Regions from separate parts of the Streptomyces sp. NPDC048270 genome, predicted to be linked through region 2. Evidence: riboswitches for the same ligand, from Rfam matches in the RefSeq annotation. Region 2 holds a riboswitch; the other holds the start of a gene.

Region 1 (6,905 bases), on a different contig from region 2:
GGGGCCCCACGGCTCCGACCCCGCCCTCGCCGCTGCGCGGGGCTTCGCGGGGCGCTGCCCCCACCCGCGCCACAAACGCCGGCGGGGCTGACTGGTGCGGCCCCGGCTTCGCCCCGGACAGCGCTGCCGCTGCGCGGGGCTTCGCGGGGCGCTGCCCCCACCCGCGCCTCAAACGCCGGCGGGGCTGAGTGGGGCGGCCCAGGCTTCGTCCCGGACCGCGCTGCCGCTGCGCGAAGCCGTGGGCTCCACCCGGCCGACACCGCTACGCGGGGCTTCACGGGGGCGCTGCCCCCACCCGCGCCTCAAACGCCGGCGGGGCTGGGTGGTGCGGCCCGGCTTCGTCCCGGACCGCGGTGCCGCTGCGCGAAGCGGCTCCGCCCGGCCGACACCGCTACGCGGGGCTTCACGGGGGCGCTGCCCCCACCCGCGCCTCAAACACCGGCGGGCAACCCGGCCGCATGCGGTGGACGGCGTCGGGCATATCCAGCCCCGCCGGCGATTGAGGCGCGGGGTCCGGGGCGGAGCCCCGGTTTTGGAGCCGCGCCGGCGAGGGCGGGCGCGGGGCTCGGCTCCGCAGGGGTCAGGTCAGGGGGAGGCCCGGGGCCGGATAGGCCGACATCAGGGCCCCGACCTCGCCCCGGATCGCCAGGAGCGCGGCCTCGTCCGACTTGGCCGCCGCCTCCACCGCCCGCGCGATCCACTCCGCGACCTGCCCCATGTGCCCCGCACCCAGACCCCGCGACGTCAGCGACGGCGTGCCGATCCGGATCCCCGACGGGTCGAACGGCTTGCGCGGGTCGAACGGGACCGTGTTGTAGTTCACCACGATCCCCGCGCGGTCCAGCGCCTTGGCCGCCACCTTGCCCGGCACGTCCCGCGAGGTGAGGTCCATCAGGATCAGGTGGTTGTCCGTACCGCCCGACACCAGGTCGAAGCCCCGCGCCAGCAGCGCCTCGGCCAGGGCCTTGGCATTGGCCACCACGGCGTGCGCGTACGCGGTGAACGCAGGCTGCGCCGCCTCGTGCAGCGCCACCGCGATACCGGCCGTCGTCTGGTTGTGCGGCCCGCCCTGCAGCCCCGGGAACACCGCCTTGTCGATGGCCTTCGCGTGCTCCTCGCGGCACATCAGCATCGCCCCGCGCGGCCCCCGCAGCGTCTTGTGCGTGGTCGTCGAGATCACGTCCACGTGCCCCGCCGGGGACGGGTGCGCCCCGCCCGCGATCAGGCCCGCGATGTGGGCCACGTCCGCGACCAGGACCGCGCCCGCCTCCTCGGCGATCGACGCGAACGCCGCGAAGTCGATCGTGCGCGGCAGGGCCGTACCCCCGCAGAAGATGATCTTCGGGCGCTCCGCCAGCGCGAGCTCCCGCACCGCGTCGTAGTCGATCAGCCCGGTGTCCGGCCGGACCCCGTACTGCACGCCCCGGAACCACGAGCCCGTCGCCGAGACGCCCCAGCCGTGCGTGAGGTGCCCGCCCATCGGCAGCGCCATCCCCATCACCGTGTCGCCCGGCTCGGCGAAGGCCAGGTAGACGGCCAGGTTCGCGGGCGAGCCGGAGTACGGCTGGACGTTGGCGTGGTCCACCCCGAACAGGCCCTTCGCCCGCTCGACGGCCAGCGCCTCGACCCGGTCGATGTTCTGCTGGCCCTCGTAGTAGCGGCGGCCCGGGTAGCCCTCGCTGTACTTGTTCTGCAGCACCGTGCCGGAGGCCTCGAGGACTGCGGCGGACACGTAGTTCTCACTGGGGATCAGGCGCAGGGTCTCGGCCTGCAGGGTTTCCTCCGCCGCGACGAACGACGCCAGCTCGGGGTCGGTCGCGAAAAGGGCGGGATGGCGGCTCGCGGACATGGCGGGCTCCTCCGGGGTCGATGTGATCGGTACCCCGCGAGGCCCAGGCGAGCGGCCCTGTCTGCGGTCGAGCGCGCACGACTCCCCCGGAGTTCGTTCTCCGTACGCCAGTCGCCGTGCGTACCGCCCACCTTAGCGGGCGCGCCACGGGAAAGGTTTCTCCAGCCCTTCGGCGAGCGAGGATGGAGGGTGACGCCACCCTCGTCACAGGCCTGACGGACGATCGGAGACCCCGTGTCGACAACTGCTGATGCCATCCGCTCCGCCGACGCGCACAGCGCGCACAACTACCACCCGCTGCCCGTCGTCGTCGCGTCCGCGGACGGCGCGTGGATGACCGACGTGGAGGGCCGCCGGTACCTGGACATGCTCGCCGGCTACTCGGCGCTGAACTTCGGGCACGGCAACCGCCGCCTGCTCGACGCCGCCCGCGCCCAGCTGGACCGGGTCACGCTCACCTCGCGCGCCTTCTTCCACGACCGCTTCGCCGACTTCTGTACCGAACTCGCCTCGCTGTGCGGCAAGGAGATGGTCCTGCCCATGAACACGGGCGCGGAGGCGGTGGAAACGGCCGTGAAGACCGCCCGCAAGTGGGGGTACGAGGTCAAGGGCGTGCCGGACGGCCACGCGAAGATCGTGGTCGCCGCCGACAACTTCCACGGCCGGACGACGACGATCGTCTCCTTCTCCACGGACCACGAGGCGCGCGACCACTTCGGCCCCTACACGCCGGGCTTCGAGATCGTCCCGTACGGCGACCTCACCGCGCTGGCCCACGCCATCACCGAGAACACGGTCGCCGTGCTGCTGGAGCCGGTCCAGGGCGAGGCGGGGGTGCTCGTGCCGCCCGCCGGGTACCTGCCCGGCGTACGGCAGCTCACGCGCGAGCGGAACGTCCTGTTCATGGCGGACGAGATCCAGTCGGGGCTGGGCCGCACCGGTCGGACCTTCGCGTGCGACCACGAGGAGGTCGTCCCCGACGTGTACATCCTCGGCAAGGCGCTCGGCGGCGGGGTGGTGCCCGTCTCGGCCGTGGTCGCGGACCGGGACGTGCTCGGCGTGTTCCGGCCGGGCGAGCACGGGTCCACCTTCGGCGGGAACCCGCTGGCCTGCGCCGTCGGCCTGGAGGTCGTCGCGATGCTGAAGACCGGCGAGTACCAGCAGCGCGCCACCGAGCTCGGCGACCACCTGCACCGGGAGCTGAACCTGCTGGTCGGCGGGGGCGCGGTGACCGCCGTACGGGGGCGGGGGCTGTGGGCGGGCGTGGACATCGAGCCGTCGCACGGGACCGGACGGCAGATCTCCGAGAAGCTGATGGAGCGGGGCGTCCTGGTGAAGGACACCCACGGGTCGACCATCCGCATCGCCCCGCCGCTGGTGATCAGCAAGGAGGACCTGGACTGGGGGCTCGAACAGCTCCGGTCGGTGCTGTCGGCCTAGCGGACCCTGCCACGCGCCCCGCGCCCGAGCGCCGAGCGCCTAGAGGATGACGTGGGGCAGGAAGCGGGCGTACTCGTCCGTGACCGGCCCCGCCGATTCCCGGATGCCGAGCCCCGCCGCCTCGTCCTCGACGACCCACGCGCCGAGCACCACCCGGTTGCCGTCGAAGTCGGGCAGCGGGGCCAGGCCCTGGAAGCAGTACCGCTCGTCCTCGCGCGCCTCGAACGGCGCGCCGCCGGCTTCGTGGAGGGTGACTCCGGCGCCCTCGCGGCCGAGCAGCGGCTTGGCGACGTAGCCGCCCTCCCCGGCGAGCTCGCGCGGGCCGTCGAGGTAGGCGGGCAGCAGGTTCGGGTGCTCCGGGAAGAGCTCCCACAGGATCGCCAGCAGCGCCTTGTTGGACAGCAGCATCTTCCACAGCGGCTCGATCCAGCAGGTGGTGCCGGAGCCGCCGCCGTGGTCGTAGGTGCCGAGGACCTGGGGGCCGAACTGGTCCGTGGCCAGCCACTCCCAGGGGTAGAGCTTGAAGCAGCTGCGGATGAAGCGGAGCTTCTCGTCCACGAACCGGCCGGACAGGCTGTCCCAGCCGATCTGCTCGACGGACAGCGCCTGGGTGTCCAGGCCCGCCTGCTCGGCGGTCTCCTGGAGGTAGGCGACCGTCATCAGGTCCTCGCCGAGCTCGTCGGTCTCGGAGTGCGCGAAGTGCAGCGGGCCGGGCGGCAGCAGCTCGGCCTGGCGGCGCCAGGCGTCGACCAGGCGCTCGTGGAGGGAGTTCCACTGATCGGCGCCGGGGAAGCGCTCCTCCATCCAGAACCACTGCGGACTGGCCGCCTCCACCAGGGAGGTCGGGGTGTCGGCGTTGTACTCCAGCATCTTGGCGGGGCTGCCGGAGCCGTCGTAGCGCAGGTCGAAACGGCCGTAGAGCGACGGCTGTTCGGCGCGGCGGCGCCAGGACTCGGCGATCAGCGCGGCCAGCTTGGGGTCGGTGATGCCGAGGTCCGCGAAGCGGTCGTGCTCGACGATGTGCGCGGCGGCGGCCAGGCACATGGCGTGCAGCTCCTCGACCACGTTCTCCAGCGCCTCGACCTCGGGGAGCGTGAAGGAGTAGTACGCGCTCTCGTCCCAGTAGGGGCGCAGGGAGTCGTCGGGGTAGCGGGTGAGGGGATAGATCAGCCCCTGTTCCTCGACGGTCTTCTGCCAGTCGGGGCGGGGCTCGATGGTGTGCCGCTGCATGGGTTCCGGTTTCCTCAGCCGCCGCTGGAGCCGGAGCTGGAGTGGCCCCCGATGCCGCCGCGGGTGACGGCGGACTTGTCGAAGCTGCCGCCGGTGACCTTGCCGTTCTTGACGCTGCCCCCGTAGTAGTACGAGCCGGTCCCGCCGCTCTTGCAGTCCTTGTTGTTCAGGTGGTCCAGCGAGGAGCGGGACGCACAGCGCTTGTCCGGCTCGTTGCTGCTGCCGCAGGCCACGAGCGTGGCGGCGAGCAGGCCCATTCCGCCGAGCGCGACGGCGCCCGAGCGCATACGGCGCTTGTTGGTGCTGCTGGTGTCCATACCTGCTGCTCCCCCTATGTCCTGGCGTGCTCCCGACAGACTAGAGCGGAGCCCCCGGCCGATGGAATCCGGCCGTCCTCAGATCCGTGACCTAGAGTCAGTTCGTGCTCATTGGGATGATTTGCGCACTCGGTGCGGCGGTCTGTTTCGGTACGGCGTCGGTTCTCCAGGCGGTCGCGGCGCGGGCGGCGGAGCCGGGGACGGGGTCCGGAGTGGACCCGGCGCTGCTGCTGCGCGCGGTCCGGCAGTGGCGGTATATCGCCGGTCTGGGCCTGGACGCGGTGGGCTTCGTCCTCCAGATCATCGCGCTGCGCCACATCCCCATCTACGCGGTCGGCGCCGCTCTGGCCGCGAGCCTCGCGGTGACGGCGGTGGTCGCGGCCCGGCTGCTGAAGGTCCGCCTGTCGCGGACGGAGTGGGGCGCGGTGGCGGTGGTGTGCGCGGGGCTGCTGATGCTGGGCCTGGCTTCCGGGGCCGAGGGCACGGGGACCGGCTCGCTCGCCCTGAAGCTGGGGCTGCTGGTGGTGGCGGGGCTGATCCTGCTGGTCGGCGTGGTGGCGGGCCGGCTCCCCGACGGGCCGCGGGCCCTGGTCCTCGGCCTGGCGTCGGGCACGGGCTTCGGCGTCGTCGAGGTGGCCGTCCGCCTCATCGACTCGGTCCGGGACCTGGGCAACCCCGCCCTGTACGCCCTCCTGCTGGGCGGCGGCGCGGGCTTCCTCCTGCTCACCTCGGCGCTGGCCCGCGGCTCGGTGACCGCGGCGACGGCCGGCCTGGTCCTGGGCGAGACGATCGGCCCGGCGGTGATCGGCGTCGTGTGGCTCGGCGACCGCACCCGCGAAGGCCTGACCTGGCTGGCCGTCCTCGGCTTCACGGTGGCCGTGGCCGGAGCCCTGGCCCTGGCCCGCTTCGGGGAGCCCCCGGAGCCGGCGGCCGCCCCCGTACGGTGATCCCCGGCGACCCCGGCCCGACCGGCACGGGCACCGGCAGGGGGCTGGCAGGCGCGGCGAGCCCGGCCCGACCGGCAAGGGCACCGGCAGGGCGCTCCTACGGCAGCGCCGCCGACAGGGCCGCCAGGGTCGGGGTCCAGGCGCTGTCCGGTGGGGTGCCGTAGCCGACGACCAGGGCCTCGCGGGGCGGCAGGGACGCCTCGGGGTGGCGGAAGGCGGACAGTCCCTCCAGGGAGAGGTCCTGCCAGGCCGCCGACTGGAGGACCGAGCGCTCCGTCCCCGCCGGGAGGTCCAGCACCGCGTGCAGGCCCGCCGCGATCCCCGAGACGCCGGCCCGGTCGCCGACGGCCAGGACGAGCTCGTCGCGGCGGCGGCGGTAGCGCAGGCGCATGCCGCGTACGTGGCGGTCGTAGGCCCCCGACGTGATGAACTCCGCCAGCGTGAGCTGGTCCAGGGCGCTGGAGGCCCGGTCGCCCATCCCCTGGGCGGCCATGACCTCGTCCAGCAGCCCCGGGGGGACCACCATCCAGCCCATCCGCAGCCCCGGCGCCAGCGATTTGCTGGCCGTGCCGAGGTACACCACCCGGTCCGGGTCCAGTCCTTGCAGGGCGCCCACCGGCTGGCGGTCGTAGCGGAACTCCCCGTCGTAGTCGTCCTCCAGGATCAGCCCGCCGGTGGTCCGGGCCCAGTCCACCGCCGCCGCCCGGCGGGCCGGGGTCAGGGCCGCCCCCGTCGGGAACTGGTGCGCCGGGGTCAGCAGGACGGCGCCGGCCCCGGCGGTCAGCTCCTGCGTGCGCGCCCCGTCCCCGTCCACCCCCAGCGGCCGGGTCCGCAGGCCCGCTCGCGTGAGCAGGTTCCGGTGGATGTCGAGGCCGTACCCCTCCACCGCCATCTCCCGCACCCGCCGCGCCCGCAGCACCCGGGCCAGCAGGGTCAGCCCCTGCGCGAAGCCGGCGCAGAGCACGATCCGCTCCGGGTCCGTGTACACCCCGCGCGCCCGCGCCAGGTACCCGGTCAGCGCCTCCCGCAGCTCGGGGCGGCCGCGGCCGTCGAGCCCGTAGCCGAAGGCCTCGTTCGGCGCACCGGCCAGCGCCCGCCGCGCCGCCGCCAGCCAGGCCGACC
Region 2 (6,905 bases):
CCGGCAGGCGGAGGTCGACTCCGGCCTGGTCTACGCGACGAGGATCTTCGAAGCCCCGGCCGGAGCTCACGAGATGGGCTTCCCCATCGTCAACGTGCAGTCGGACCCCCGGGTGCCCGTCCCCGGGCAGACGGCCACGATCGTGCCCATCGAGAACGGCCAGTGGCAGGCCACCCTCTCCGGCACCCGCGGCGGCCAGCCGACCGGCGATCCCGAGCGCTTCATCCCCTTCGCCAAGAGCATCCGGGACCCGATCGTCGGCGAACTCCTCGAGGGCAGGAAGCCCTTGACGGACGTCGCGGTCACCCAGGGCACCGCCAACCGCCGCATCTACTTCGAGAAGGCCGAACTGCCCGACGGGTTCTTCGCCGTCGGCGACTCGGTGGCCACCTTCAACCCGCTCTACGGCCAGGGCATGACGGTCGCCGCGCAGGGCCTGCTGGCCGTGCGCACCCTGCTGCGGCAGAAGGGGCTCGCCCACCCCGGCTTCGGCCGCGAGGCGCAGCGCGCCATCGCCCCCCAGGTCAGCACCGCCTGGGAGCTGGCCACCTCGCAGGACATCCTGTATCCGGGGGCCACCGGCATGAAGCCGCGGGCCGGAACCGGGCTGCTCAACGCCTACGTCAACCGGCTGATGACGGGCGCCACCACCCACGAGGCGCTCACCGCCGCCCTGTTCAAGGTGCTGACCATGAGCAGCGGGCCCGGCCACTGGCTGCACCCGAGCGTGGTCTGGCACGTCCTGCGCGCGTCGGAGCGGGGGGCGCTCAAGGCGCCGCCGCTCACCGCCGCCGAGCGGGCCGTCGCGGGGCTCGGCCCGGTGCCCGGCACGCCCGGCCCGGGGAGGCCCGGCCCGGTCGGCCCGGCGGGCCCGGTGGACCCGGTCGGCCCGGCGGACCCCGTCGGACAGGCCCGGTGAGCGAGGGGATCCTGCGCTTCCTGCCCGGATCGGTCATGATCCTGGCGCTGCTGATCAAGGCGCCCGCGCTGCGCCGGGGGTGGGACCAGCCCCTGAACCGGGCCGCGTGCGCGCTGCTCGTCGTGGGCGCCCCCCTCACGTTCCTGGCGTCGCCGTCGACGATCTCCACGGTCAACCGGCTCACCGGCGTGGTCAACTTCTCCGCGCCGCTGGTGTTCGGACTGATCACCGTCTTCTCGGGGACGTGCGTCGTCCTGGTCCTGCAGTGGGGCGGCGGCCCGCCCGCGGCCGTGCGGCGGGCGACCCGGCTGACCGTGGCCGTGTTCGGTGCGGTGACGGTGGCGATCGTGGTGCTGTTCGTGATCGGCGACGCCCCGGTGGAACGGCTCCGGGACCTGGACACCTACTACGCGACGACGCCGTGGATCCGCGAGATGATCGTCTGCTTCCTGCTGGCCCACACCGTCGGGACCTCGGCGCTGACCGTGCTGTGCGGGAAGTGGCTGCGCCGTGCGGACCCGTCGCTGCGCCCGCTGCGCACCGGGCTGGCGCTGATCGTGTGCGGCGGGCTGCTGGACCTGGCCTACCTCGCCGGGAAGTGGGCCTCGGTGGCGGCCCGCTGGGCCGGCCGGGACTGGGTGGTCTCGGCGGACGCGGCCCTGGGGCTGGCCTACGGGGCGGCCCTGCTGATCGGTACGGGGTTCGTCGTGCCGCTGGCCGGCGGATCGGCGGCCTGGCAGGACTTCGGCCGCTACCGGCGGCTGCGTCCGCTGTGGAAGGCGCTGCGCGGGTGCGCCGCCGCCCGGGTCCGGACGGTACCGCTGGCCTGGTGGTCGCCGGTCGGGATCCGCCTGGTCCACCGCGAGTCCGTCATCGACGACGGCATCCTGGCCCTGGCCCCGTGGTTCGACCCGGCCGTACGGGACACCGCGTACGCCGTGGCGCGCGGGCAGGGGCTGCCCGAGGCGCGGGCCGCCGTGGTCGCGGACGCGGCCATGCTCGCCGCGGCCTGCCGGCTCCGGGCGGCCGCCGGCGCGGCGGGCGGGCACCCGGACCCGTACCGGCTGGACAGCGGGCCGCTGGACGCCCTGGCCCGGGAGTTCCGCACCTCCCCCATCGTCGCCGCGGCGCGGGACGCGGCCACCGCGGGGACCTGAGCGGCGGGGCGGGGGGCGGCGCGGGGGCCGGCGGCGGGAGGATCAGGCGGGCGTCAGCGCCGGCCGCGCGACGACGGCGGCGGCCGCCTCCCCGGTGAGGACCCTCAGGCGCCGGGTGAAGTAGACCATCACCGCGCCCGCCGCGATCACCATGGCGCCCTGCCACAGGAAGTTGAGGCTCTGGCCGATCACCGCGTCCAGCCGCGGCAGCTGCGCCCCGATGGCGTCGCCGGTGGCGGCGGCGAGGAACCACACGCCCATCATCTGGTTGGTGAAGGCTCGCGGCGCGAGCTTGGTGGTGACCGACAGGCCCACGGGGCTCAGGCACATCTCGCCCATGACCTGGATGACGTACACGCCCACCAGCCACATCAGCGAGACCTTCACGCCCTTGGAGGCGATGGCCGCCGCTCCCGACATGACCACGAAGGAGGCGCCGGTCAGCAGCAGGGCCAGGCCGAACTTGAGCGGTGTGCTCATCCGCCGGCCCCGCCGCACCCAGAAGGCGGCGAAGAGCGGCGCGAGGACGATCACGAACAGCGCCGGCAGGGACTGGGTCCAGCTGGCCGGGATGTGCCGGCCGAGCAGGGACAGGTCGGTCTTCTGGGCGGCGAACATGTTCAGCTCGCTGCCCATCTGGTCGTAGACCAGCCAGAACAGCGTCGCGGCCAGGAAGAGCCAGACGTAGGCGCGCAGCCTGGTCCTCTCCACCTGGGTGACCTTGGGGCTGCGGTACATCGAGAACAGCACCCCGGCGGGGACGACGAGGGCGACCACGGTGAGCGTGAAGGTGATGCCGTCGATGCTCAGGGCGTGCGCGGCGGCGAGCAGGGTGATCAGCACGGCCGTGAAGACCAGCCCGTACGAGGACGTGCGCCGGACCTTGGCCCGCTCGGCGGGTGTCAGCCGGACCACGGGCTCCTCGCGCAGCTGCCGGGCGAGCCTGCGCCCGCCGAGGACGTACTGGACCAGACCGAGGGCCATGCCGACGGCGGCGGCGCCGAAGCCGAGGTGCCAGTCGACCTCCTCGCCGAGGTAGCCGACGACGAGCGGGGCGATGACCGCGCCGAGGTTGATGCCCATGTAGAAGATCGAGTAGCCGGCGTCGCGCCGCTGGTCGTCGTCGGCGGCGTAGAGGCGGCCGACGAGCGCGGAGATGTTGGGCTTGAGCAGGCCGGTGCCGATGACGATGAGGACCAGGCCGGGCCAGACGACGGCGGGCTGCGGGAAGGCCATGAGGACGTGTCCGGCCATGATGACCACACCGCCCCACAGGACGGCCCGGCGGGCTCCGAGGAAGCGGTCGGCGATCCAGCCGCCGGGCAGCGCCAGCAGCGAGATCATGGCCATGTAGACCCCCTCCACCGCCTCCGCGGTGCCCTCGTGGAGGCCCATGCCGCCGTGGCCGCGGGAGGCCGCGAGGAAGTGCACGAGGATCGCGACCATGCCGTAGAGGCTGAAGCGCTCCCACAGCTCGGCGAGGACGAGGGTGGCGAGCCCGCGCGGATGCCGCTTCGGGTGCCGGGGTGCTTGCGTCTGCGTGTCCTTCGGTCCGTTCACCTGTCCAGTGCAGCGCCGGGGGCGGAGTGCCGGGATCGGTCCTTCGGCCCGTTACCGGGGGAAACGCGACGCCCCGGGCCGAAGGGCCCGGGGCGTTCCGCGTGCCGCAGGGGGCGCGGAGGGGGTCAGAGGTCCGCGAGGTCCAGCCCGGCCTGCGCGGCGGCGGCCCGCACGGTCTGCTCGAGGAGCACGGCGATGGTCATCGGGCCGACCCCGCCCGGTACCGGCGTGATCAGCGAGGCGCGGGCGGCGGCGGACTCGAAGTGCACGTCGCCGACGTTGCCCTCGTTGTACCCGGCGTCCAGGACCACGGCGCCCGGCTTGATGTCCTCGCCGCGGATGAACTCGGCCCTGCCGACTGCGGCGACCAGCACGTCGGCCTGGCGCACGATCGAGGGGAGGTCCCGGGTGCGGGAGTGGCAGTAGGTGACGGTGGCGTTCTGTTCCAGCAGCAGCATCCCGGCGGGCTTGCCCAGGATCGCGCTGCGGCCGACGACCACGGCGTGCTTGCCGGTGAGGTCCACGTCGTAGGCGGCGAGCAGGCGCATGATGCCGCCGGGGGTGCAGGAGACGAAGCCGGGCAGTCCGAAGCCCATGGCGGCGAAGGAGTGCATGGTGACCCCGTCGACGTCCTTGCCGGGGGCGATGGCCTCGAAGGCGGCGCGCTCGTCGATGTGGTGCGGGACGGGGTGCTGGAGCAGGATGCCGCTGATCTCCGGGTCCTCGGAGAGCGCGGTCAGGGTGGCGACCAGCTCCTCCGTGGTGGTCTCGGCCGGCAGCTCCACGTGGCGGGAGGTGATCCCGGCCTTGGCGCAACGGTTCTGCTTCATCCGTACGTAGGTGACGGAGGCGGGGTCCTCGCCGACCAGGACGGTCGCGAGACAGGGCGCGGTGCCGGTGCGCTCGGTGATCTTCGCCGCGAGGGCGGCGGTCTCCTCCGAGATGCGGCGGGCGAGGGCGGTGCCGTCCATCAGCTGGGCAGTGGCAGTCGTCACGGGGTCTCCTGAACGTCGCTGCGGATCGCGGTTCGCCCAGGCGCGCGGCAGTCGGCGTACGCCACGTACGCCGGGCCGCTCCCCGGTGGTGATCCACCCGAACGCCAGTCACGGCCCGCGGGCCACTCTAGTCGACATATCCGGTGGATGACGGGCGCCCGACCTGGGACGATCCAGACATGACGCGCACTTTCGACCACCTTGTCGCCGAAGCCGACGCGGTCTCCGTGGACGGCTGGGACTTCTCCTGGCTCGACGGCCGGGCCACCGAGGAGCGCCCGTCCTGGGGCTACCAGGGGCTGCTCAAGGAGCGCCTGGCCACGGTCCGGTCCGCCCTGGACATCCAGACCGGCGGCGGCGAGGTGCTGGCCGGCGCGGGCCCGCTGCCGCCGCTGACGGCGGCCACCGAGTCCTGGCCGCCGAACATCGACCGGGCCACCCGGCTGCTGCACCCGCTGGGCGCGGTGGTGGTCGCCGACGCCGACGAGCCGCCGCTCCCCTTCGGCGACGGGGCCTTCGAGCTGGTCGCCAGCCGGCACCCGGTCACCGTCTGGTGGGACGAGATCGCACGGGTCCTGCGGCCCGGCGGCACCTACCTGTCCCAGCAGGTCGGTCCGGCGAGCGTCTTCGAGCTGGTCGAGTACTTCCTCGGCCCGCAGCCGGAGGAGGTCCGGCGCGCCCGGCACCCCGACGACGCCGTGACCGACGCCACCAGGGCGGGCCTGGAAGTCGTCGACCTGCGCTCGGAACGGCTGCGCACGGAGTTCCACGACATCGGAGCCGTGATCTACTTTCTCCGGAAGGTGATCTGGATGGTGCCCGGCTTCACGGTCGGGCAGTACCGGGACCGGTTGCGCGAGCTGCACGAACAGATCGAACGCGAAGGCCCGTTCGTCGCGCACACCGCCCGCTTCCTCGTCGAAGCCCGCACAACGGGCTGACGATCGGGGCGGACGGATCCGCACCGGAAAGGGTTGCGCGGCCACAGCGTGGCGCAGGTCACTCAATTCAGCGCGTAACGAATCGACTCGGGCATGCGATGAACCGACAGGTGTCCTCGCGCGGCCCCGGAATACAGACCCCCCTCGGGTCTGTTTCCCGAGTTCGCGCGATGATGTCCCGCCCACCCCATATCTGTTCGCAACGAGAGGCTCCTTGTGTCGCTCAGCCCGTCCCGTACGTTCCCTCCGGAGATCGCCGAATCCGAGGCCCTCGTCGCGCTCGTCGAGCGCGGCCGCGAGCAGGGTCACATCAACGGTGACGACGTGCGCCAGGCCTTCGAGGCCGGCCGCATCCCGGTGGACCAGTGGAAGCGGGTCCTGCGCAGCCTGAACCAGGTCCTGGACGAGGAGGGTGTCGCCCTCCACGTCAGCGCCGCACCCGCCACGAAGGCTGCCGCCAAGAAGCCCCGCAAGGCAGCCGCCGCGCCGGCCCGTACCGTGGCCAAGAAGGCGACCGCGGCGCCGCGCCCCATCGGCGCGCGCAAGACCTCGGCCGCCGCGCCCCCGGCCACCGCTGCGGCGATATCCGCTCCGTCGGCCTCCGCCACCGAGGACGAGGCGACGGCCGAGGCCGCCGCCGAGCCGAAGAAGCGGACGGTCAAGAAGACCGCGACCGCCGCGAAGAAGACCGCCACCAAGAAGACGGCGGCGAAGAAGACCAGCGCCAAGGACGCCGACGAGGGCGAGACCCCCGTGGCGGAGGGCGAGGACTGGGCGGCCGAGGACCTCGCCGACGAGGCCGAGGAGGAGGCCCCCAAGACCGGCGGCACCCAGGGCTTCGTCCTGTCCGACGACGACGAGGACGACGCCCCGGCGCAGACGGTCATGGTGGCCGGCGCCACCGCCGACCCCGTCAAGGACTACCTCAAGCTCATCGGCAAGGTGCCGCTGCTCAACGCCGAGCAGGAGGTCGAGCTCGCCAAGCGCATCGAGGCGGGTCTCTTCTCCGAGTACAAGCTCGAGGAGGAGGACGACCACAAGCCGGCCTTCAAGCGCGAGCTGGAGATCCTGGTCGAGGACGGCCGCCGGGCGAAGAACCACCTGCTGGAGGCCAACCTCCGCCTCGTGGTCTCCCTCGCCAAGCGCTACACCGGCCGCGGCATGCTCTTCCTGGACCTGATCCAGGAGGGCAACGTCGGCCTGATCCGCGCCGTGGAGAAGTTCGACTACACCAAGGGCTTCAAGTTCTCCACGTACGCGACCTGGTGGATCCGGCAGGCGATCACGCGCGCCATGGCCGACCAGTCGCGCACCATCCGCATCCCCGTGCACA

Evidence for each region. Region 2 has a riboswitch for ZMP and ZTP ahead of AB0D66_RS10225 (bifunctional 5,10-methylenetetrahydrofolate dehydrogenase/5,10-methenyltetrahydrofolate cyclohydrolase). Riboswitches for the same ligand answer to the same signal wherever they lie in the genome.
Region 1: another riboswitch for ZMP and ZTP. It lies ahead of glyA (serine hydroxymethyltransferase); the one in region 2 lies ahead of AB0D66_RS10225 (bifunctional 5,10-methylenetetrahydrofolate dehydrogenase/5,10-methenyltetrahydrofolate cyclohydrolase).

The regions. Positions count from the first base shown of each region.
Region 1 is NZ_JBEZLV010000034.1:23,918-30,822, reverse strand. Features, by position in the region: gene glyA (serine hydroxymethyltransferase) at 581-1,849, opposite strand; ZMP/ZTP riboswitch at 1,884-1,974, opposite strand; gene rocD (ornithine--oxo-acid transaminase) at 2,084-3,289, shown strand; gene AB0D66_RS25950 (glutathionylspermidine synthase family protein) at 3,329-4,519, opposite strand; gene AB0D66_RS25945 (hypothetical protein) at 4,534-4,836, opposite strand; gene AB0D66_RS25940 (hypothetical protein) at 4,953-5,783, shown strand; gene AB0D66_RS25935 (PLP-dependent aminotransferase family protein) at 5,881-6,905, opposite strand, start outside.
Region 2 is NZ_JBEZLV010000008.1:103,295-110,199, forward strand. Features, by position in the region: gene AB0D66_RS10210 (pyridine nucleotide-disulfide oxidoreductase) at 1-919, shown strand, start outside; gene AB0D66_RS10215 (MAB_1171c family putative transporter) at 916-2,076, shown strand; gene AB0D66_RS10220 (peptide MFS transporter) at 2,119-3,636, opposite strand; gene AB0D66_RS10225 (bifunctional 5,10-methylenetetrahydrofolate dehydrogenase/5,10-methenyltetrahydrofolate cyclohydrolase) at 3,762-4,607, opposite strand; ZMP/ZTP riboswitch at 4,659-4,753, opposite strand; gene AB0D66_RS10230 (class I SAM-dependent methyltransferase) at 4,811-5,572, shown strand; gene AB0D66_RS10235 (RNA polymerase sigma factor) at 5,789-6,905, shown strand, end outside.